DNA from 4 places in the Comamonas odontotermitis genome. Region 3 is predicted to be linked to each of the others. Evidence: predicted binding sites of a transcription regulator. Region 3 holds the regulator's gene; each other region holds the start of a gene.
What was found. The regulator FNR, encoded in region 3, switches genes on or off when oxygen is low (the NO sensors DNR and NnrR bind a similar motif). The targets are predictions, from matches to a motif close to TTGATNNNNATCAA.

Region 1 (5,211 bases), 2.1 Mb from region 3:
GCGCATATCTGGTCTGCGCTGTCTGCTATCAATTTCTGCAGACGCAGCAACCGCTCGCGCCGCCGCAGCAATGGCGTGTCGGGCTCCGCGCGGCTGGCCGCACGCATGGCGGCAAAGCGGGAGTGCAGTTCGCTCACGTCCATAACATTCCTTGTAGGCGTTGCATTGAATAATCCGCAACGTATAAAGCTCCGGGTTGTTGGTACCGCAGGTCCTGCGGTGCATCCAACGGCAATAAAAAAACCCGGCCAGCGGCATCCGCGTAACCGGGTTTTATCCAGAACAGGGCGCGCCCTGCCTTCTTCAATGCTGCGAACGAATCTCGCGCGGCTCCACATCGGTAACGTCGATGACCGCAGCACGCCCTGGCGCAGATGCCGCAGCGCGGTCATTGCCGCCACTGCCGTTGGCAGTCCAGCGCGCTGTGGAGCGGTACACCGTGGTCCACCCCGAAGCCGGGTTCATCTTGAATGCAAACGGAACCACCGGTTTGCCGGTCAGCTTGGCCCACAACATGCGAGCGCCCCACAGGAGCGCGGCGATGGCGGCTACCACCAGCAGGCTGGCGAAAAACACCAAGCCGGCCAGCACGACGACCACTCGCAAAGTCCAGCTCACCACGGTTGCCAACAATTCGTTCAACGCATTTCCTTTCAAAGCTCATGGCCCATCACAGCACTGCTGCATGACACCATGTGATGGGCATGCTGCGATTTTTCAAGCCCCGCACGGCCCAATGACCGCTCAACAAGCATAGCGCACTGCAATGCTTGTGGGCTCAGCATGGGTACTGGGCAGGTGCCCAGCCCCCGGCATCAGGCCTGCTCCACCGACTTGCCGAAATGGAACTCGCCCGGCGCCTGTACTGGATCGACCGACACGGGAATGGTGCTCTTGGGCGGATACTTGCCTTCCAGCAACAACCTCGACAGCGGGTTCTCAATGCGCTGCTGAATGGCGCGCTTGAGAGGACGGGCGCCAAACACCGGATCGAAGCCCACCTTGGCCAGCTCGGCCATGGCTGCATCCGACACCTGCAGGTGCAGATCCATCTTGGCCAGGCGCGCCTCCAGTTGCTTGAGCTGGATACGGGCAATCGATTCAATGTTCTTGGCATCCAGGCCGTGGAACACCACCGTCTCGTCGATACGGTTGAGGAATTCGGGGCGGAAATGGTTCTTGAGTTCCCCCCACACCGCGTCTTTTACATCTTCATACGGTTGCCCGACCATCGCCTGGATGAGCTGGGAGCCGATGTTGCTGGTCATCACGATCACCGTGTTCTTGAAGTCCACGGTCCGGCCCTGGCCATCGGTCAGGCGTCCGTCGTCCAGCACCTGCAGCAGGATGTTGAAGACATCGGGGTGGGCCTTCTCCACCTCGTCCAGCAGGATGACGCTATAGGGCTTGCGACGCACAGCCTCGGTCAGATAGCCGCCTTCGTCATAGCCCACATAGCCTGGGGGCGCTCCGATCAGGCGCGATACCGAGTGCTTTTCCATGAACTCGCTCATGTCGACACGGATCAGGTGGTCTTCGCTGTCGAACAGGAAGCCCGCCAAGGCCTTGCACAGCTCGGTCTTGCCCACGCCGGTCGGGCCCAGGAACAGGAACGATCCGGTAGGCCGGTTCGGGTCGGACAAGCCGGAGCGAGAACGGCGGATGGCGTTGGAGACGGCATTGATCGCCTCGTCCTGGCCCACCACACGCTCGTGCAGCTTGGCTTCCATGTGCAGAAGCTTGTCCTTTTCGCCCTGCATCATCTTGGCAACCGGGATGCCAGTCGCGCGGCTCACCACTTCAGCGATTTCCTCGGCACCCACCTGGGTGCGCAGCAGCTTGTGGCCCTTGTCCTTGGCCTGTTCGCCCTTTTCGTCCTTCTGCACATCGGCCAGCTGCTTTTCCAGGCTGGGCAGCTTGCCGTACTGCAGCTCAGCCACCTGGTTGAAATCGCCTTTGCGCGTGGCTTCCTGGATCTGGAACTTGATCTGGTCAATCTCCTTGCGGATCTGCTCGCTGCCCATGGCATCGGCCTTCTCGGCCTTCCAGATTTCCTCCATGTCGGCGTACTCGCGCTCGATCTTGGACAGGTCTTCCTCGATCAGCGCCAGGCGTTTCTGCGAAGCCTCGTCGGTCTCCTTCTTCATCGCCTCGCGCTCGATCTTGAGCTGGATCATGCGGCGTTCGAGCTTGTCCATCACCTCAGGCTTGGAGTCGATCTCGATCTTGATCTTGGCAGCGGCCTCGTCGATCAGGTCAATCGCCTTGTCGGGCAGAAAACGGTCGGTGATGTAGCGCGCCGACAGCTCGGCTGCAGCGACGATGGCCGGGTCGGTGATATCCACGCCGTGATGGGCTTCGTACTTTTCCTGCAGGCCGCGCAAAATGGCAATGGTGTCTTCCACCGAAGGCTCGTTGACCAGCACTTTCTGGAAGCGCCTCTCCAGCGCGGCATCCTTTTCGATGTACTTGCGGTATTCATCGAGCGTAGTAGCGCCGATGCAATGGAGCTCGCCGCGCGAGAGCGCCGGTTTGAGCATATTGCCCGCGTCCATGGCGCCATCGGCCTTGCCCGCGCCCACCATGGTATGGATTTCGTCGATGAACAGGATGATGCGCCCTTCTTCTTGCGCCACTTCCTTGAGCACCGATTTCAGACGCTCTTCAAAATCGCCCCGGTACTTGGCACCGGCCAGCAGGCCTGCCATGTCCAGCACCAGCACTTTCTTGTCGCGCAAGGTATCGGGCACTTCTCCCGCTACGATGCGCTGGGCCAGACCTTCGACAATGGCCGTTTTGCCTACGCCGGGCTCGCCGATGAGCACCGGGTTGTTCTTGCTGCGCCGCTGCAGCACCTGGATGGTGCGGCGAATCTCGTCATCGCGGCCGATCACCGGGTCGAGCTTGCCGCTTCTGGCGCGCTCGGTCAGGTCAAGCGTGTATTTCTTCAGGGCTTCCCGCTGGCTTTCGCCGTCTGCGCTGTCCATACTCTGTCCTCCGCGCACGGCGTCAATCGCCGCTTCCAACGCCTTGCGGGTCAACCCCGCTTCACGAACGATCCGGCCCGCCTCACCCTTGTCATCGGTCAAGGCCAGCAGGAACAGTTCGCTGGCATAGAACTGGTCGCCACGCTTGATGGCCTCCTTCTCGGTCGCCTGCAGCACGCGCTGCAACTCGGGACCCACCGTGACCTGGTCCTGCCCCTGCACCTGCGGCAGGCGCTTGATGGCATTCTCGGCTGCGGTCGTCATCGCCGCCACGTTGGCGCCGGAGCGTGCCAGGAGCGACTTGGGGCCATCTGGCTGGCGCAGCATGGCAGTAAGTACGTGGATGGGTTCGATATAGGCGTTGTCGTTGCCAAGCGCCAGCGATTGGGCGTCGGACAGTGCCTCTTGGAACTTGGTGGTTAATTTATCGATTCGCATGAAATGAATATTCCGTCTGGAAAATTGAACTGCAGAATATTTTGCGTCGCCTGCCGGTTTTTCAAGGAGCTGCAGGCAGCCTGATACGGGTATATCAGGCGCGCGCCATCCGGTCTGCAGGACGAATCCCACAGTGTTTTTCATTCAAATCAGCCAATAGTGCACAACGGAAAAGCGCCGGTAGCTATGGTTTTAAAAGCAACGTGCCCATGCAGCAGATGCGTCGCATTCGTGGCTTGTCCACCATATTCAGCAGCCGCATGCGGATTGATAAAAGCCGCAACCTCTATTGCTATATAAAAAATAGCTTTTTGCGCTCACCAGCTAGGCGCCAACAGCCATTTTCATGAAATTCCGCAACAACTGTCAGCAAGAAGGCGTTACGGCGCCAAGGCCCTTGCAGACCAAGATTCAGTTCCAGCGAGCCATCGCTGCGTCGTCGGCCACGCGCGCGTCCACCCAGCGCGCGCCGCCGGGGGTGTCTTCCTTCTTCCAAAAGGGTGCCTGCGTCTTGAGGTAATCCATCAGGAATTCGCAGGCCGTAAAGCTCTCGCCCCGGTGCGCGCTCGACACGGCCACCAGTACGATCTGGTCCTGCGGCGCCAACAAACCCACGCGATGGATGACGCGCGCACCATAGATATCAAAACGCTGGCGCGCTGCCTCCACCATCTCGGCAATCGACTTTTCTGTCATGCCCGGGTAGTGCTCCAACTCCATGCTGGCCACGCTGCTGCCGTCATTGCGATCACGCACCGTGCCCACAAAGCTGCACACCGCGCCAATGCGCGCATCTGCCGCGCGCAGCAGGCGCAGCTCCTCGCTCACATCAAAGTCAGCGGTCTGGACGGCGATATGGGTGTGGAACATGGAGATAAATCGGTCAACTGGCGGGGTTGGGATAGGCCAAGCGTAGCATGGCTCATCAACGCGTTGAACCAAATTTCCGTCCGGAAGGACGCAGAAATATCCGCGCTGATGGCGCATCAGTCCATCCATACGGGCCCGCCATGTGGGATGCCGTGTAAACCACGCCGCCCCGTCAGCCCTTCTCGCTTGCGGCACACTAACAGCAATTCTGTATTTTTGACAAAATGCCATGCCCAGCAAAACCTTGAGCGCCCACGGCTACCTGCTCTACCCCAACCCACGCAACGAGCACCGCATCGTGTTCGAATACCACGTGTTCGTTCCCTACCCCTACGCGATCATCGATATTCCGGCCATGGATCTGGTGGGCAAGACCAGCGTCTATGCCGCCTGCCGCGAGACCGACCAGAAGATGGGCCAGGTGGTGACGTTTGAGCTCGAAGAGGATGTGGCCCGTTTCGAGAAGCGTTTCACACCGTAACCCAACAACTATCAAAACAATAGCTTCCTGCGCCTGATGGAGTAGCGCCGGAAGCTATTTTTTATGCTCATACCGTCTTATGCCACTTCTTGCACGCGGCGGTAGCCATCGGCGGCTGTCAGCAGCTGGCGAGCGTAGTCGGTCTGCACGGCACCGGCCCGTACTGCATCGGTACCAAGGCTTTCAACGATCCGGCCATGCTGCATGACCGAGAGCTGACTGCACAGGAATGCAACGACGGCCAGGTTGTGGCTGACAAGCAGCATGGTCAGGCCCCGCTCGTGGTGCAGCTTCTTGAGCAGGTTCAGAACCTCCGCCTGCACCGATACATCGAGCGCGCTGGTCGGCTCGTCGAGCAGCAGCACCTGCGGCTCCAGCACCAGGGCACGGGCGATGGCCACGCGCTGGCGTTGCCCACCCGAGAGCTGGTGCGGA
Region 2 (5,211 bases), 520 kb from region 3:
GAGACATCAATCTTCAACTACATCGGCCTTGCGGCGATGAAGACGCGGGCCGAAGCGCGCTGCGAAGGGCTGGCTGCCAAAGGCCTGGTGACAGGCGCTACCACGGCAGAACGCGCGGCAGACGCCTTGAGCAAACTGCACGCCAAGGGCTGGACCAAAGAGCATGACCAGATGCACAACGCCCACTATGGGCTGGGCAATGGTCCGATACTTTCTGCCATGTACACCATGGCGTACGGGCGCTTCGGTGCAGATGCCAATCTGTGCAACACCAGCTTTGCAGCTGCCAGTGCAACCGGCGAGGTGATGGCTGCCACGCCTGCAGCACTGGCGCAGAGTGCGGCGGTGGCCAACGGCACAGCCAATGGCTCGCCTGCGACCGTGGTGTACAACGATTCGGTCGGGGGGGCCCGTTCATGGCTGATGACGGTGTCGCCGTCGACCGGCAAGGCGGACCTGGGGCTGGACAACGCACTGTGCCAATATGCTCTTGCATCAGGGCAAGATCCGGTGACAGGCAAGTCCCTGTCTGCTGCCAGTGTGCCCACTCAAGCCCAAAGCGATGCGGTGCGTGCAGGCATGCAGGAAGTGAAAGTGACCGGCAATTTGCGCGGCAAGCCCACCATCATCGTGGCAGGGCGCAGCGATGCGCTGATTCCGGTGAATGTGAATGCGCGCGCCTACACAGCGTTGAACGGTGGTGTCGAAGGGGCGCAGAGCAAGCTGCGCTACATCGAAGTGACGAATGCCCAGCACTTTGATGCCTTCCTGCCGTTTGCGGGGTTTGATACGCGGTTTGTGCCACTGCATACCTACTTCAACCAGGCCATGGATGCCGTGTGGGCCAACGTGACCAAGGGTACCGCTTTGCCTGCCAGCCAGGTGGTGCGTACCACGCCGCGAGGCGGTACACCTGGTGCAGCCAATCCGATTGCTGCAAGCAATGTACCGCCTCTCAAGGCCACGCCGGGGGCAGGGGACACGATCACAGTGACGGGATCGATCCCCATGGTGACCTTGCCGAACTGAACCGGCGTCTCGACTGGACTACGGTGAAGCGCAAAGGCTTCTGCTCCTCCAGTCTGTAGAGATCGGACGCCAAAAACAAAGTCCCGCCAGCTTGCGCTGCGGGACTAGTTTTTTGAAAGTGTGATGGCTTCGCGGTAGATCGGAGCTAAATGGCTCTAAGACGAATTCTCACCTGCCAGCAACACACATAGAAAAATCAGAAACGGGCAGGAGCACGCTTGCGGTCACGTTCGTCTTCAGGCCATACAGCAAACACGGTATTCATTTCACTTCCTTTCACCTGATTGGTGGAGATGGGTGTTCAACGGGTGGGCAGGCGTGTTGGTTGACGGGGCTTGTATAAAGTTTTGTGAATAGTGTTCAACAAAACGTACAGAGCTGCGGGATTTGTGAATGCAGCGATGGCCGAAATGGCTATGATTTGCCACCTTTTCATACACGGAGTCTTGAATGGCTGGTGCTGGACTATTGATGCTGCTGGACGATATCGCCACGCTGCTGGACGATGTCGCCCTGATGACGAAAACGTCAGCGGGCAAGAGCACGGCCATCCTCGATGACGTGGCCACGCAGACCAAAGTAGCCGTGCAAAAAACGGCGGGTGTGTTGGGGGACGATCTGGCGCTCAATGCCGAGCAGGTGACCGGCGTCAAGGCAAACCGCGAACTGCCCGTGGTGTGGGCCGTAGCCAAGGGCTCCCTGTGGAACAAGGCCATTCTGGTACCGGCAGCATTGCTGATCAGTGCCTTTGCGCCATGGCTGATCACACCGCTCTTGATGGTCGGTGGGGCTTTCCTGTGTTTTGAAGGTGTCGAGAAAATTCTGGACATCTTCCACAAGCAGAAAAAACACGATGTGAAGACGGTGCTGGCCGATTCTGCCGAGGCGCAGAAGACCGGTGTTGCACCTTCGTCCGTGCGTGCTGCGCACGAAAAGCAGATGGACCCGCAGGAGTATGAGAAGCAGAAGGTCAAGGGCGCGGTCCGCACTGACTTCATTCTGTCTGCAGAGATCATGGCCATCGCATTGGGCACGGTGTCGACCAAACCCATCTGGGAGCAGGCTGCCGTATTGGTCACCGTGGCGATTGCCATCACCGTGTTTGTCTATGGCCTGGTGGCCGGCATCGTGCGGATGGACGATGTGGGTAGCTGGCTGATGGCCAAGAAGAGCGCTGCAGCGCAGGCCTTTGGCCGCGGCATGATCGCGTTCACGCCGTGGCTGATGCGCGGGCTGTCCATTGTCGGCACGGCTGCCATGTTCATGGTGGGTGGCAGCCTGCTGGTGCATGGTATCGGCCCGATCGAGCACTGGATCAAGGACAGCATCGAACCATTGGGTGGGGTCGCCGCAGTTGTCGGTCCTACCTTGGTGCATATGGTGGTTGGCGCCATCATTGGCGGCGTGGTGGTGCTGTGCATGGAGGGGTGGCACAAGCTGCGCGGTCACTGACGCGAGCGCGAACCCTGGGTTCACGATGATACGGCCGGGGATTCCCGGCCGTTTTTGATGGTGCCGGGCATGAGGCCTGATCTGTGTCAAAGCAGCCAATGCGAGAATTGGTGATCATCTATTGCCATGGAAACGCCCCATTTCGGCAGCGGACTTTTTCTCCGGGGTGCTGCCGGTGCACGGGGCTTTCAGTCAATTCTCAATCTATGCGACAGAAGTCGCAGCGAAGGCAATGATGATGAAGAAAGCAATGATGGCAGCGTTGGCTGTTTGTGCGCTGACGGCCGGCACGGCCATGGCGCAGCAGGCTGAAGGGCCCTGGATGGTGCGCGTGCGTGCCGTCAATCTGGACAGCGCCAACAAGGACTCCACCGGGCTTGGCCTGTCGATCAATGACAAGACCATTCCTGAGTTGGATGTGTCTTACTTCTTCACTCCCAATATCGCAGCAGAGCTGGTGCTGACATACCCACAGAAGCATGATCTGCGCTCCAACGGCGCAAAGATCGGTTCGCTCAAGCACCTGCCTCCTACACTGCTGGCGCAGTATCACTTCACCGGCATGGGCGCGTTCAAGCCTTATGTGGGCGCGGGTATCAACTACACGCGCTTTTCGAATGTGCGCTTTGACCCCGCCGTACAGGCGGCGCTCGATCCGTCGATCAAGAAGAACAGTTTTGGCCCTGCCATGCAGGTGGGCTTTGACTACATGCTCGACAAGAACTGGTCGATCAACTTTGATGTGAAAAAGGTCTACATCAAGACCGATGTCAGCTCGACTGGCAAAAAGGTTGGCTCGTTCAAGGTGGATCCCTGGCTCGTGGGTGTGGGCGTAGGCTATCGCTTCTGACCATCACCTTTATTTCCATGCAAAAAGGCATGCCATCATTGGCATGCCTTTTTACTATGGAAAATGTAGCTGAATGCGCTCTGCAGTTGGGCGCTACAGGTTTCCTTGAGTCTTAGAACGTGTTTACGATCTCTACGCAGCCGCGTTGGAGTGCAATCGGGATGAGTTCGGAGCGATGGGCCGCAGCTTGCACCGGGGTGCAAGCAAGGGCCAGCGCACAGAAATCGCCCGATTTCACTCCAACCCGTAGGGACAGTGGGTTTGGGGGCGCCCGGTCAGGGGCGCCCGGCTAGGGACGGTCTGCGTCGTTGCAGCGCTTGCCAATAGCTGGCTATTGGCTGCGCACTGCGCCTAGCATCCACTCCCGCAAAGCCGCTGTCGCGGCGCGAGGAGATCGTAAACACGTTCTTAAACTTGGGCGAGCGCCTGCTGCAGATCAGCCAGCAGGTCGTCGATATGTTCGATGCCGACTGACAGGCGCACCATACCTTCGGTCACGCCAGCCTTGGCCAGTTCAGCCGCGTCAAGCTGTCGGTGGGTCGTAGATGCGGGGTGCGTGGCCAGCGATTTGGCATCGCCGATGTTCACGAGGCGGGTGAACAGTTGCAGCGCATCGAGAAAGCGCGCACCGGCGGCTCGTCCCTCATCGCCCTTGAGGCTGAATGACAGAATGCCCGAGGCGCGGCCACCCGATTGCTTCTGCACGATGGCGTGGTCCGGATGGTCTTTCAGGCCTGCGTAGCGCACCCATTCCACCTTGGGATGGTTTTGCAGGGCCTCGGCAATTTTCTGGGTGTTCTCGCAGATGCGGTCCATGCGCAGTGCCAGGGTTTCGATGCCCTGCAGGATCTGGAAGGCATTCTGCGGCGAGATGGCTGCCCCCATATTGCGCAGCGGCACCACGCGGGCGCGACCGATGAAGGCCGCAGGGCCCAGGGCCTCGGTATAGACCACGCCGTGGTAGCTCACGTCTGGCTCGTTCAGGCGCTTGAAGCGAGCCTTGTGCTCTGCCCAGGGGAACTTGCCGCTGTCCACGATGGCGCCACCCACGCTGGTGCCATGGCCGCCCAGGTACTTGGTGAGCGAGTGCACGACGATGTCGGCGCCAAATTCAAATGGCCGCAACAGATAGGGGGAGGGTACGGTGTTGTCCACGATCAGTGGTACGCCATGCTTGTGGGCCACATCGGCCAGAGCGCGAATATCGGTCACATTGCCCAGCGGGTTGCCGATGGATTCGATGAAGACGGCTTTGGTCTTGTCGTCGATCAACTTGTCAAAGCTGGCGGGATCGCGCGGGTCGGCAAAGCGCACTTCAATGCCCTGCTGCGGGAACGTGTGTGCGAACAGGTTGTAGGTGCCGCCATAGAGCGTGCTGGCGCTGATGATGTTGTCGCCCGCCTCGGCCAGCGTCTGGATGGCGGCGGTGATGGCCGCCATGCCCGATGCCACGGCCAGTGCGGCAATGCCGCCTTCCAAGGCCGCCACGCGCTTTTCCAGCACGTCGGTGGTCGGATTCATGATGCGGGTGTAGATATTGCCTGGAACCTTCAGGTCGAACAGGTCGGCGCCATGCTGGGCACTGTCGAACGCGTAGGCTACCGTCTGGTAAATGGGCACGGCCACAGCCTTGGTCGTGGGATCGGGCGAATAGCCGGCGTGGACGGCAAGGGTTTCAATGCGCATGGCGGGTGGCTCCAGAATCGTTTTGGCAAAAGCAATGGTTGTAACAGCTTTGCCCAGGCGGGCAAATACATTGTTCGCATTTGCTTATGAAGCCATTGGTTCCATGTATGTGTGGAGCGATGCCATGGCTGCATGAAGCATGCGTGCTACAGCCAGCTGTTGAGTGCCAGGCCTGCGCCCACCAGCCAGACAAA
Region 3 (5,211 bases):
ATCCGTGGCGCCTGCATGGGCGCCGGGGTGGAGATTGCCAGTTGCTGCGACATCCGTATTGCCGCCACCAATGCCAAGTTTGGCGCGCCCATTGCCAAGCTGGGTTTTCCGATGGCACCCAAGGAAGCTGCGCTGGTAGCCAGCCAGGTGGGCGCCATGAAAGCCCGGCAGATGCTGCTCGAAGCTGCGGTGTTTGGCGCAGACCAGATGCAGGCCGCCGGGTTTGTCAGCCGCTGCATGGAACCTGACCTGCTGGCCGCGCACGTTGCCGAAACTGCGGCGCGCGTGGCGAGTCTGGCTCCCCAGGCGGCAAGGCTCAACAAACAAACCCTGCGTGCGCTGACGGCAGGCGACATGGCGGCCCCCACTCTGGCGCAGCCATACGCTTATGCCGATTCTGCCGAACACCGCGAAGGCATTGCAGCCTTTGTGGCCAAGCGGGCTCCCCAATTCTGAAGGCGCCTGCCAAGACGCCCAGGACCTAACCAACCAGAGACAGACATGAAAAACGACAACCTGTTTTGCGCGCTGCGCGCAGCCTTTCCCAAAGACCTGGATGCCATCGCCGTGGAGACCACATCGGCCAGCGGTGAGCCGCTGAACTACAGCTGGCGTGATCTGGACCGCATGAGTGCCCGCATTGCCAATCTGCTGGGCAGCCTGAAGATACCCGCAGGCAGCCGCGTGGCGGTACAGGTCGAGAAATCGGTGGAAGCCATGGCGCTGTACCTGGCCACCCTGCGAGCAGGCTACGTTTTCCTGCCGCTGAACACCGCCTACCAAAGTGCCGAGATCGAATATTTCATCACCAATGCGGAACCAGCCGTGGTGGTGTGCTCGCCGCAGAACTTTGGCTGGGTGTCCAAAATCGCCTTCCAGTGCGGCACACAAAGCGTTTTCACGTTGGGCGATGACCGCAGCGGCACCTTGCTGGAGCGTGCTGTGCACTGTGCCGATACGCATGAGCCTGCCGTCAGGCAAGTCGACGACATGGCCGCCATTCTGTACACCAGTGGCACCACCGGCCGCAGCAAGGGGGCCATGCTGAGCCACGGCAACCTGCTGAGCAATGCAGTGATGCTGAAGGACTACTGGGGCTGGAAGGAGGGTGACGTGCTGATCCATGCACTGCCGATCTTCCATGTGCACGGCCTGTTCGTCGCCATCCATGCGGCTCTGCTCAATGGCAGCAAGATGATCTGGTTCTCCAAGTTCGAGCCCAAGGCCGTGATCGCTGCGATGGAGCGCGCTACCGTCTTCATGGGTGTTCCCACCCTGTATGTACGCATGCTGGCCGAGCCCACGCTCACGAGGGCCGCCACCCGGAACATGCGCCTCTTCATTTCCGGCTCCGCGCCGCTCCTGATCGAGACCTTCCGCGAATGGCAGGAGCGCACCGGCCACACCATCCTGGAGCGCTACGGCATGAGCGAAACCATCATGCTTGTCTCCAACCCCTACCGTGCCGACAGCCGCTACGACGGGCAGGACGAGCGCCGGGGCGGCACCGTCGGCTTTCCACTGCCGGGTGTGGGCGTGCGCGTGCAGGGCGATGATGGTCAGCCGCTACCGGCTGGCGAGATCGGCAACATCCAGGTACAAGGCCCCAATGTGTTCAGTGGCTATTGGCGCATGCCGGAGAAGACCGCCGAAGAGTTCACGAAGGATGCCTGGTTCAAGACCGGTGATGTCGGCAAGGTGGACGCGCGCGGCTACGTGACGATTGTGGGCCGCAGCAAGGATTTGATCATCTCGGGCGGCTACAACGTCTACCCTGCAGAGATCGAAGGCTTCATCAACGAACTGCCCGGCGTGGCCGAAAGTGCCCTGGTTGGCGTACCGCACCCTGACTTTGGCGAAGTGGGGGTTGCCGTGGTCATTGCCAAGCCAGGCCAGGCCGCAGATGCCGAAGGCATCATTGCGACGCTGAAAAAACAGCTGGCCAATTTCAAGATTCCCAAGCGCTGCTTTGTGGTGAACGAGTTGCCGCGCAACACCATGGGCAAGGTGCAAAAGAATCTGCTGCGGGCGCAATACCAGGACCTGTTCAAGGGTTGAAGCTCTTGGCGCCTTCAAGCCAATCCATGAACCAGGGGGGCTGGAGGCCGTAAAGCAAAAGAGAAGGCCAAAAGCCTTCTCTTTTTATAAGCGGCGGGCACTCAAACCTGCCGTTCGCTCTGCTACTGAAAACAAGGTGGCTGTCCTTGGCCCGCATGCGCTGCAGGCCGGATTTGCCAGAAACTCACCGCAGTACCAGCACCGGAATCGTGGCATGCGTCAACACATGCTGGGTCTCGCTGCCCAGCAGCAGGCGCTTGATGCCGCGATAGCCATGCGAGGCCATGACGATCAGGTCACAGTGTTCCTTTTCCGCGGTCTTGAGCAGCGATTCGGCCACCAGATCGGATTGCAGAACAATGCCCTTTACCGGCACGCCCACTGCAGTTCCCTGGGCAACGACCTTGTCGACCACGACCTGGGCAGCGTCCAGCCAGCCTTGCTGGATACGTTCCACCTCCTTGAGGTCGATGACCGCGCTGCCTTCAAAGTAACTGCGGGGGTAGTTGGGCGAGATATTGACCACAGTGATCTGGGTCTGTCCCAGCTTGGCCAGAGCAAGCGCATGCTGCACTGCTTTTTCGGACAGCTCGGATCCATCGGTGGCGAGCAGGATATGGTTGTACATCTTCAGCTCCTTTCGAGGGTGCAGCCGGGGCGGCTGCATGTTTGTACCTTAACCCATTGGCGCAAAGGCTGCCTTGCGCTGTGTCAGAGCAGACAATGGCAGCATATGTTTGCCGGGAGCACGGCAGGCCCGCTCAGACCGTGCATTGCTGGCTGTTAATCAGGGCCTGCAGCTTGTCGGTATCCAGGATGCGTACATGGCGCTGCTTGACTTCGATGATGCCGTCTTCCGCGAACTTGGAGAAGGTGCGGCTCACGGTCTCCAGCTTCAGGCCCAGATAGCTGCCGATTTCTTCCCGCGTCATGCGCAGTATCAGCTCGGACTGCGAGAAGCCCCGCGCGTGCAGGCGCTGCACCAGATTGAGCACGAATGCGGCCAGGCGTTCCTCGGCGCGCATGCTGCCCAGCAGCAGCATCACACCGTGCTCGCGCACGATTTCGCGGCTCATCACCTTGTGAACGTGGTGCTGCAAGGCATTCACTTCGCGCGACAGCTCTTCCAGCTTGGAATAGGGCATCACGCAGACTTCCGCATCTTCCAGCGCAATGGCATCACAGGAATGCTGGTCGTTGACGATGCCGTCCAGGCCAATGATTTCGCCTGCCATCTGAAAACCGGTGACCTGATCGCGTCCATCTTCGGTGGCCACGCTGGTCTTGAAAAAACCGGTGCGAATCGCGTACAGCGATGTGAACGCCTCGCCGTTGCGAAACAGCGCTCCCCCGCGCTTGATTCTGCGGCGCGTGGCCACGATCTCATCGATGCGATCCATCTGGTCGGGCGACAGACCCACGGGCATGCACAGCTCTCGCAGGTTGCAGTTGGAGCAGACCACTTTGATTGTGTTGGCTGTCATGAGTCAATATCCGTTCACAAAAAGATCGCGCGGGGGCGGAGGTTCCTTGAATGCTTCCATTGTCTACGCAGACAAAAAAATACTCTTGATGTAAGTCAAGGACGTGGCCGGCCGGTTGCGGCACATTGGGGCATCCGTACGGAATTGAGACCATGATTTCCCTGACCCCCGATTTGTTGCGCCGGTTTGATGTACCCGGCCCCCGTTACACTTCGTATCCTACCGCAGACCGATTTGTTGAAGCCTTTGGTGCGAATGGCTACAAGCAGGCGCTGGAGCAGCGGCGAACGGGGCTGGGTACCCGCCTGGCACCCTTGTCGCTGTATGTGCACATTCCGTTCTGCGAATCACTGTGCTACTACTGCGCCTGCAACAAGATCATCACCAAGCATCCCGAACGCGCCGACGAATACCTGGATTATCTGGAGCGTGAACTGGATCTGCAACTGGCCCACTGCCCGGCCCGCCAGACCGTGAGCCAGCTGCACCTCGGCGGCGGATCGCCCACCTTCCTCTCCGACGATGGGCTCTCACGCCTGATGGACATGTTCAAAAGCCGGTTCCAGCTGCAGCCGGGGGGTGAATACTCGATCGAGGTCGATCCACGGACCGTGAGCGGGGAGCGCCTCGCACACCTGTTTCGACTGGGCTTCAATCGCCTGAGTTTCGGCGTGCAGGATTTTGACCCGCAAGTGCAAAAGGCAGTGCACCGCGAGCAGCCCTCGGAGCAGGTTTTTTCCCTGATGGCCCAGGCGCGGTTGATTGGCTTTGAATCCATCAATATTGACCTGATCTACGGCCTGCCTCACCAGACGCCGGTCAGTTTTGCACGCACGATGGAACTGGTGAGCCAACTGCGGCCCGATCGTATTGCGCTGTATGCCTATGCGCATCTGCCTGAACGTTTCAAGCCCCAACGCCGCATTGTCGTGCAGGATCTTCCCAAGCCCGTTGACAAGCTGACCATGCTGGCCCAGGCGCTGGAAGCCCTGCAGGCGGGCGGATACGTCTATGTAGGTATGGACCACTTCGCGCTGCCTGATGATGCACTGGCCGTGGCCAAGCGCCAAGGGCGCCTGCACCGCAATTTTCAAGGCTACAGCACGCAGCCCGATTGCGATCTGCTGGCGCTGGGTGTCTCGGCCATTGGCAAGATCGGCGCTACCTACAGCCAGAATGCCAAGACGCTGGAGGAGTACTACGACCTGATCGACCAGGGGCAGATTCCTGTGGTGCGAGGCCTGGCACTCTCGCGCGATGACATGCTGCGCCGCTCTGTGATCATGGGCCTGATGTGCCAGGGCAGCCTGGTGATCGAATCGGTGGAGCAGGCCTGGCTGATCGATTTTCGCCAGTACTTTGCCGCCGAGCTGGAGCAACTGCGCAGCATGCAGGAGCAGGGGCTGGTTCAGATCACTGGCGATGCCGTGTCCGTGACCGAGCTGGGCTGGTACTTTGTGCGTGGCGTGGCCATGGTGTTTGACAAGCACCTGCAGGCGGATCGCACGCGGGCCCGGTTCTCGAAAATCATCTAGGAGCCTGCCTGAGGCTCAACGCGTTACCAGGCCCTCAGGCTCTTGTAGAGCATGTAGACCGCCAGGCACAGCAGAATGCCGCCAAATATCTTCTTGAGCTGGGCCACTGGCAGCCGGTGCGCTGCCCTGGCGCC
Region 4 (5,211 bases), 1.3 Mb from region 3:
AGCGGATGGTCATCGACCACCAGCAACCGAATCGGGGTGCGCTGGGTTTGCTCCGCGCTCATGGCAGGCTCCTTTCCGCTTCAAATGTTTCGGTTGTGGGCAGTAGGCGCGGCAAGGTCAGCGCCACGCAGGTGCCCGCCCCCACTACGGAGGTGATCTCCAGTGTTGCGCCGATGCTTGCAGCACGCTCGCGCATGATGCGCAGGCCGACATGCGTCTCGTCCAGCGCAGGCGACGCATTCTCCATACCTCGGCCATCGTCGCGCACTTCCACCACCCACTGCGGCGCCTGTTGTACATCTACCCATACGGCATGTGCCTGCGCATGCTTGCGCACATTGGACAACGCTTCCTGCACCACGTGCAGCACCTGCACCTGCACATCAGGCGGCAGCGCCATGCCTTCGCCCTCGATACTCAGATGTGCGGGCAGGCCCGTCTGGTGCTCGAACTTGGTCAACGTGGTACGCAGCGCGGGTCCAATATCCTCTGCGTTGGTTCGGGTACGGAAATGCACCAGCAACTCGCGCACATCAGACAGGCTTTCGCGTATGCCCGCATCCAATTCCGCCAAGGTTGCTTGCACACGGTCGCCATCCGGCGGCTCCCGAGCGATTTCGTCGCGCAGCAATGCTGCCTGAATCTTCAGAAATGCCAGGCTCTGCGCAATGGAATCATGCAGCTCGCGCGCCAATAGACCGCGCTCATCCGCAACTGCAGCCTCTCGCTGAAGCGCATCGGCGCGCAACCCCTCCATGCCACCCGCCAGGTGGCTTGCCAATGCATCCAGCAGTGCCTGGTCGTCAGCACCGAGCTCGGTTGGATGGCGGAAGAACAGGTCAACCTCGCCGACCATGCGTTCATGCAGCCGCACGGGGACACTCAGCACATAGGCAAATCCAGCCCGGCTGCACTGTCCGGCATCCACCCGGCCTGCCCGCGAGGAAGCGCCTCCGCGCCAGTCCTGCAGCACCACCAGTTGCGTCTCCGCCTGGGCCTTGGGTTGGCCACAGAAACAGTCTCCCGTGGGGACACAGTGTTCGGCATCGACCATTTCGTCGGGCAATCCCTCCGAGGCGAGCAGCACATAGCGACGATTGTCTTCATCCGACCAGCGCACTGCCACGGCATCGGCTTGCACGATCTTGCGCGTCTGGGCTGCAAAGCCCTGGGCCAGCGCCTGCAATGAATCAGCCTGGGCGACCAGAGCCGCGCCTTCGTACAGGGCCGCCAACCGTGCGCGCTCGGTCTGCAAATGTTCGGTCTTCTGCTGCACACGGCGCTCCAGGCTGGAGTACAAATCCTGCAGCCGCACTGCCATGCGGTTGAAGCCCCGGGCCACGGCACCGAATTCATCGCCACCTTCGCTAGCCACCCGGGCCGACAAATCGCCCGCCTCGACGCTTGCCAACGCGGCCTGCAGCCGTGAAAGCGGACCGAACACCAGCAGTTGCGCAGAATACATGAGCGCCAGTGCCGCAGCGATGGCCAATGCCATCATTACAAACTGCGCTACGTTGAGCAGGGTGGTCCAGCGCGCAAGTTGCTGCTCAATGGTGCCCACCAGGCGATCAACGCCACCAACGAAGTCCTCGGCCTGCCGCGCAATGACAGTATTCTGTGCTGCATTGCCGTCCGCAAGCGGCTGCTGCCACTCCTTGCGAAGCTCCTGCCAGCTTTGCTGTACAACCTTCAATGCCGCGCGAGAATCCTCATTGCGCGGCACAGACAGCGGACGGGTGGCATCGCCTCGCTGCAACAAAGCCAGGCTCGCGTCAAACTGCCCCATCAGCAAGGCAACCCGCTGTGAATCGGCACCAGGCAAAGCCTGCGCCAACCGCCAGGTCTGCATGCGCATGCGCCCAGCTTCGTTGATCGCGGCAGCCCCTCCTTCAAGTGACCAGGTAAGCCGCAGCGTCAGTCCGATGGCAATGAGTGCCATCAACAGCAACGCGCAGCCAATGGCGCCAATCTTGACGGCCAGCGGGCGGCCCGATGCCTCCGCGCCCTCCTGATTCATGCGATCACCTCCTTGCTGTGCATCGCGGCGCGATCCACTTTGGGCAGCTTCAGTGGGCGGATTCATGTCGTGGAATCCGGATAGCGAACGCCGCGGCGCTGCGCCATGTCTCTGCCCATGGCGAACTGTTCATGCAAACCAAGGCACGTTTGGGCCTGAGGATAGGCCAGTTCCTCTTCCGCCGCGATGTGACGTGCATACAAAGCCGCAAAATCAGCCCAGCGAACGCGCGCCTCGGCCATTTCCTCACTGCTCAGAGCGTTTCCAGCGTGCACGGCCTGCAAATCCGCCCGAATAGGCTGCCACAAAGTCTCCATCCTTTCATGCTCGGCTTGCAGGGCATCGGCCAGCGCCTTCGCCCCCGATGCGCGCAGCACCGGGAACACATGCAACTCTTCATCCTGGTGGTGCAATGGCGCGGCCAGGTCGAAATAGCGTTGTACATCGGCGGCTGCATCGCGAGCCTGCTCATCGGGCACCCCGCCCCCCTGCGCGGCGAGGTACTCGCCCAAACGGGAAAGCAGCGCCAACGTGCGCTCCACCCGGCCGTGGCAAGCATGCAGCATGCCAAACGGCTCGTCGAAGCCTGCTGAAGGGAGGGTGTGCAATTGCAGGGTCACAGCCATGAATTGTCGCTGCCGGTCGATGGCGTCACCGCATGGTGCGCGCTGTTAATGATTTATGTCAATTTCTTGTGTCAAGTTGTCGCACATAGTGGAATTGTCCTCCCCCTCGCATTCATGGCCAAACGCTTTCCGAACAACCCTGCACATCCTGAGCGCACCTGCTGGGGCTGCGACCGTTACTGTGCTGCATCCGACATGGCCTGTGGCAATGGGTCGGAGCGGTCGCAACACCCCGCTGAGCTTTTTGGACCTAACTGGTCGCAATGGAATGCGTTGGAGCTTAAGGAGGAGAAGACCAAGCCAGAGCCTCCTCCGCATCAAGCCGGAGACTCTGCATAGGGCTCGTAAGGCCCGGTTCCCGCATGGCTCGCCTCGGCAGCGGCAATGAAGCTATCGCTTGCCACATCGAAAACATGCACTTCGCCGTCTTCGATCACGTAGTGCCATCCATGCAGGCTGAGCGTGCCTGCCTCGACCTGTTCGCGCACCATGGGGTAATCCATCAGCCGCTCCAGCTGCAGAACCACGGCCCGCTGCTCCGTACGGCGCAGCACATCGGCTCCCGGCTCCGCCACCGGCAGTGCCGCTTCACGGCCCAGCTCCAGCCAGGCTGCCAGATTGCGTGCCGCATCCGGCACGCCGCCATACAGCGCACGAATACCGCCGCAATGGCTGTGGCCACAGACGATGATGCGACGCACCTGCAGATTCAGGACTGCAAACTCGATGGCAGCCGAAGTCCCGTGGTAGCCCCAGCTCCCGTCATAGGGAGGCACGAAGGCCCCCACATTGCGCACCAGAAACAATTCTCCCGGCCCGGTGCCGGTCAGCATGTACGGCACCAACCGCGAGTCGCTGCAACCGATGAACAGCGTAGCGGGATGCTGGCCATGGTCCACCAACACACGAAACTGCTCTTCATGCAGCGGAAAGGCATGGTCGCGGAAGCGGCGCAGGCGCTGGAGCAGGTCGTCGTCTGGCATTCACTGCACCAGCGGCGTCTGCACAGCATCCAGATCCACACCAACCACGCGTGCACGCCCGGCCAGCAAACGCAAATACTGCGACAGGGCTGTTGCATAGCTTTGCTGGTGCAGTTGTTGCAGTACCGCAGCGCGCACCTGCTCGTAAGGGGGAACGGTGCCACTCTCGCGCTCCAGCACTTCAACAACATGCAGGCCGAAGCGGCTGTGCACCAGGCGCGGCAGCACACCAATCTCTGAGTGGCCGAACAACTCTCGGCCGAACTCGGGCGCACAGTCCTCGGCGCTTAACCATCCCAGCTTTCCGCCATCCGCTCCGCTGGGGCAATTGCTGCTGGCCCGTGCGGCGGCAGCAAAGCGGTCGCCCGCAGCCTGTTCTTCCGGCGTGGCGCTGCGCACATCAAGCAGGCAGGCTTCGGCGCGCTGACGCAGTGCATTCACATCCACCCCGGGCGTCACGGCAAAAAGCACGTGGCGCGCCAATACCCGCGCTCCACAGGCATAGCGCGCCGCATGCGCCTGATAGTGGCGGCGACCCGCCTCGTCGCCGGGTTCTGGCAAGTGGAGTTCCCTGTCCAGCAGGTGCTCAATGGCATCTCCCGCTGCTTCGCTGATCGCGCCGGCGCTGGGCACTGGGTCATCAGCCGCCAAGAGCCCTTGCTCCATCGCAGCCTGGCGCAGCAACTCAGTGCAGGCACGCTGGCGCAGTTCCATCGCATCCAGCAGCTCATTTGTGTCGCACAAGGCAATGCCGTTCACCTGCGGAACAGGAAAGGTGGAGCGCGGAGCATCCAACGGCGCCTCGATACGCGGCATGCCGGTTGTCTCACTCTCCTGACAAGTGCAGGCGTGGCTGCCGCAGCCACCTGCGCCAACGTGCAGGTGGTCGCTCATGACCGGCCTCCTTCACGGTTTTCTGGCAGGTTCAATCGGCGCGAGCGCACCAATTGGTAGGGGCGCGCCAGGTAGGCCACCGAAGCCAGACCGCTCCATACATGCACCAGACGGCTGAAGGGGAACAGCAGGAAGATGGTCATGCCCAGCACCATGTGCACCTTGAACGGCCAGTCCAGCGCCACCAGACCTGCAGCGTCGGGGCGGAAGGTGACGATGCGCTGCGCCCAGTCGGCCAGCACCAGCATGGCGCTGGCGTCAGCCCGGTGCGAAAACGATGCCGGCAAAGTCGCCAGGCCCAGCACCAGTTGCACCCACAGGATGATGAGGATGGCCAGATCGGTGCGGTGGCTGGTGCGGCGGATGCGCGGATCGGCAATGCGCCGGTGCAGCAGCAACGTCAGGCCGATGAAGCACACCACACCGGCAACGCCACCGGAGACGATGGCCAGCATCTGCTTTTGTGGCGCGGTGATCAGCCACTCGTACATGAAATGCGGCGTGAGCAGGCCCACGGTATGGCCGAACAGCAGAAACAGAATGCCGATATGGAACAGGTTGCTGCCCCAGCGCAGCTGGCCGGAGCGCAGCAGCTGCGACGAATCGCTTTTCCAGGTGTACTGGTCGCGGTCGAAGCGCGCGAGGCTGCCCATCAGGAAGACGGCCAGGCAAATGTAGGGGTAGACGA

Region 1: a site for FNR is predicted at 3,565-3,578, ahead of clpB (ATP-dependent chaperone ClpB). Genes of this name have one in related genera too.
Region 2: a site for FNR is predicted at 2,558-2,571, ahead of LAD35_RS13210 (OmpW/AlkL family protein). Genes of this name have one in related genera too.
Region 4: a site for FNR is predicted at 2,695-2,708, ahead of LAD35_RS01165 (DUF3079 domain-containing protein). Genes of this name have one in related genera too.

The regions. Positions count from the first base shown of each region.
Region 1 covers NZ_CP083451.1:1,012,002-1,017,212, reverse strand. Annotated here, with positions in the region: gene LAD35_RS04745 (aldehyde dehydrogenase family protein) at 1-143, opposite strand, end outside; gene LAD35_RS04740 (hypothetical protein) at 304-642, opposite strand; gene clpB (ATP-dependent chaperone ClpB) at 816-3,425, opposite strand; gene moaE (molybdopterin synthase catalytic subunit MoaE) at 3,837-4,295, opposite strand; gene LAD35_RS04725 (hypothetical protein) at 4,525-4,776, shown strand; gene LAD35_RS04720 (ABC transporter ATP-binding protein) at 4,854-5,211, opposite strand, start outside.
Region 2 covers NZ_CP083451.1:2,845,319-2,850,529, reverse strand. Annotated here, with positions in the region: gene LAD35_RS13220 (D-(-)-3-hydroxybutyrate oligomer hydrolase) at 1-1,029, shown strand, start outside; gene LAD35_RS13215 (DUF808 domain-containing protein) at 1,480-2,481, shown strand; gene LAD35_RS13210 (OmpW/AlkL family protein) at 2,720-3,331, shown strand; gene LAD35_RS13205 (O-acetylhomoserine aminocarboxypropyltransferase/cysteine synthase family protein) at 3,740-5,017, opposite strand; gene LAD35_RS13200 (YeiH family protein) at 5,164-5,211, opposite strand, start outside.
Region 3 covers NZ_CP083451.1:3,366,571-3,371,781, reverse strand. Annotated here, with positions in the region: gene LAD35_RS15565 (enoyl-CoA hydratase/isomerase family protein) at 1-456, shown strand, start outside; gene LAD35_RS15560 (malonate--CoA ligase) at 502-2,058, shown strand; gene LAD35_RS15555 (universal stress protein) at 2,243-2,686, opposite strand; gene fnr (fumarate/nitrate reduction transcriptional regulator Fnr) at 2,820-3,542, opposite strand; gene hemN (oxygen-independent coproporphyrinogen III oxidase) at 3,695-5,077, shown strand; gene LAD35_RS15540 (sulfite exporter TauE/SafE family protein) at 5,101-5,211, opposite strand, start outside.
Region 4 covers NZ_CP083451.1:264,496-269,706, reverse strand. Annotated here, with positions in the region: gene LAD35_RS01180 (response regulator) at 1-62, opposite strand, end outside; gene LAD35_RS01175 (type IV pili methyl-accepting chemotaxis transducer N-terminal domain-containing protein) at 59-2,086, opposite strand; gene LAD35_RS01170 (hemerythrin domain-containing protein) at 2,083-2,646, opposite strand; gene LAD35_RS01165 (DUF3079 domain-containing protein) at 2,761-2,985, shown strand; gene LAD35_RS01160 (carbonic anhydrase) at 2,964-3,629, opposite strand; gene LAD35_RS01155 (peptidylprolyl isomerase) at 3,630-4,523, opposite strand; gene narI (respiratory nitrate reductase subunit gamma) at 4,520-5,211, opposite strand, start outside.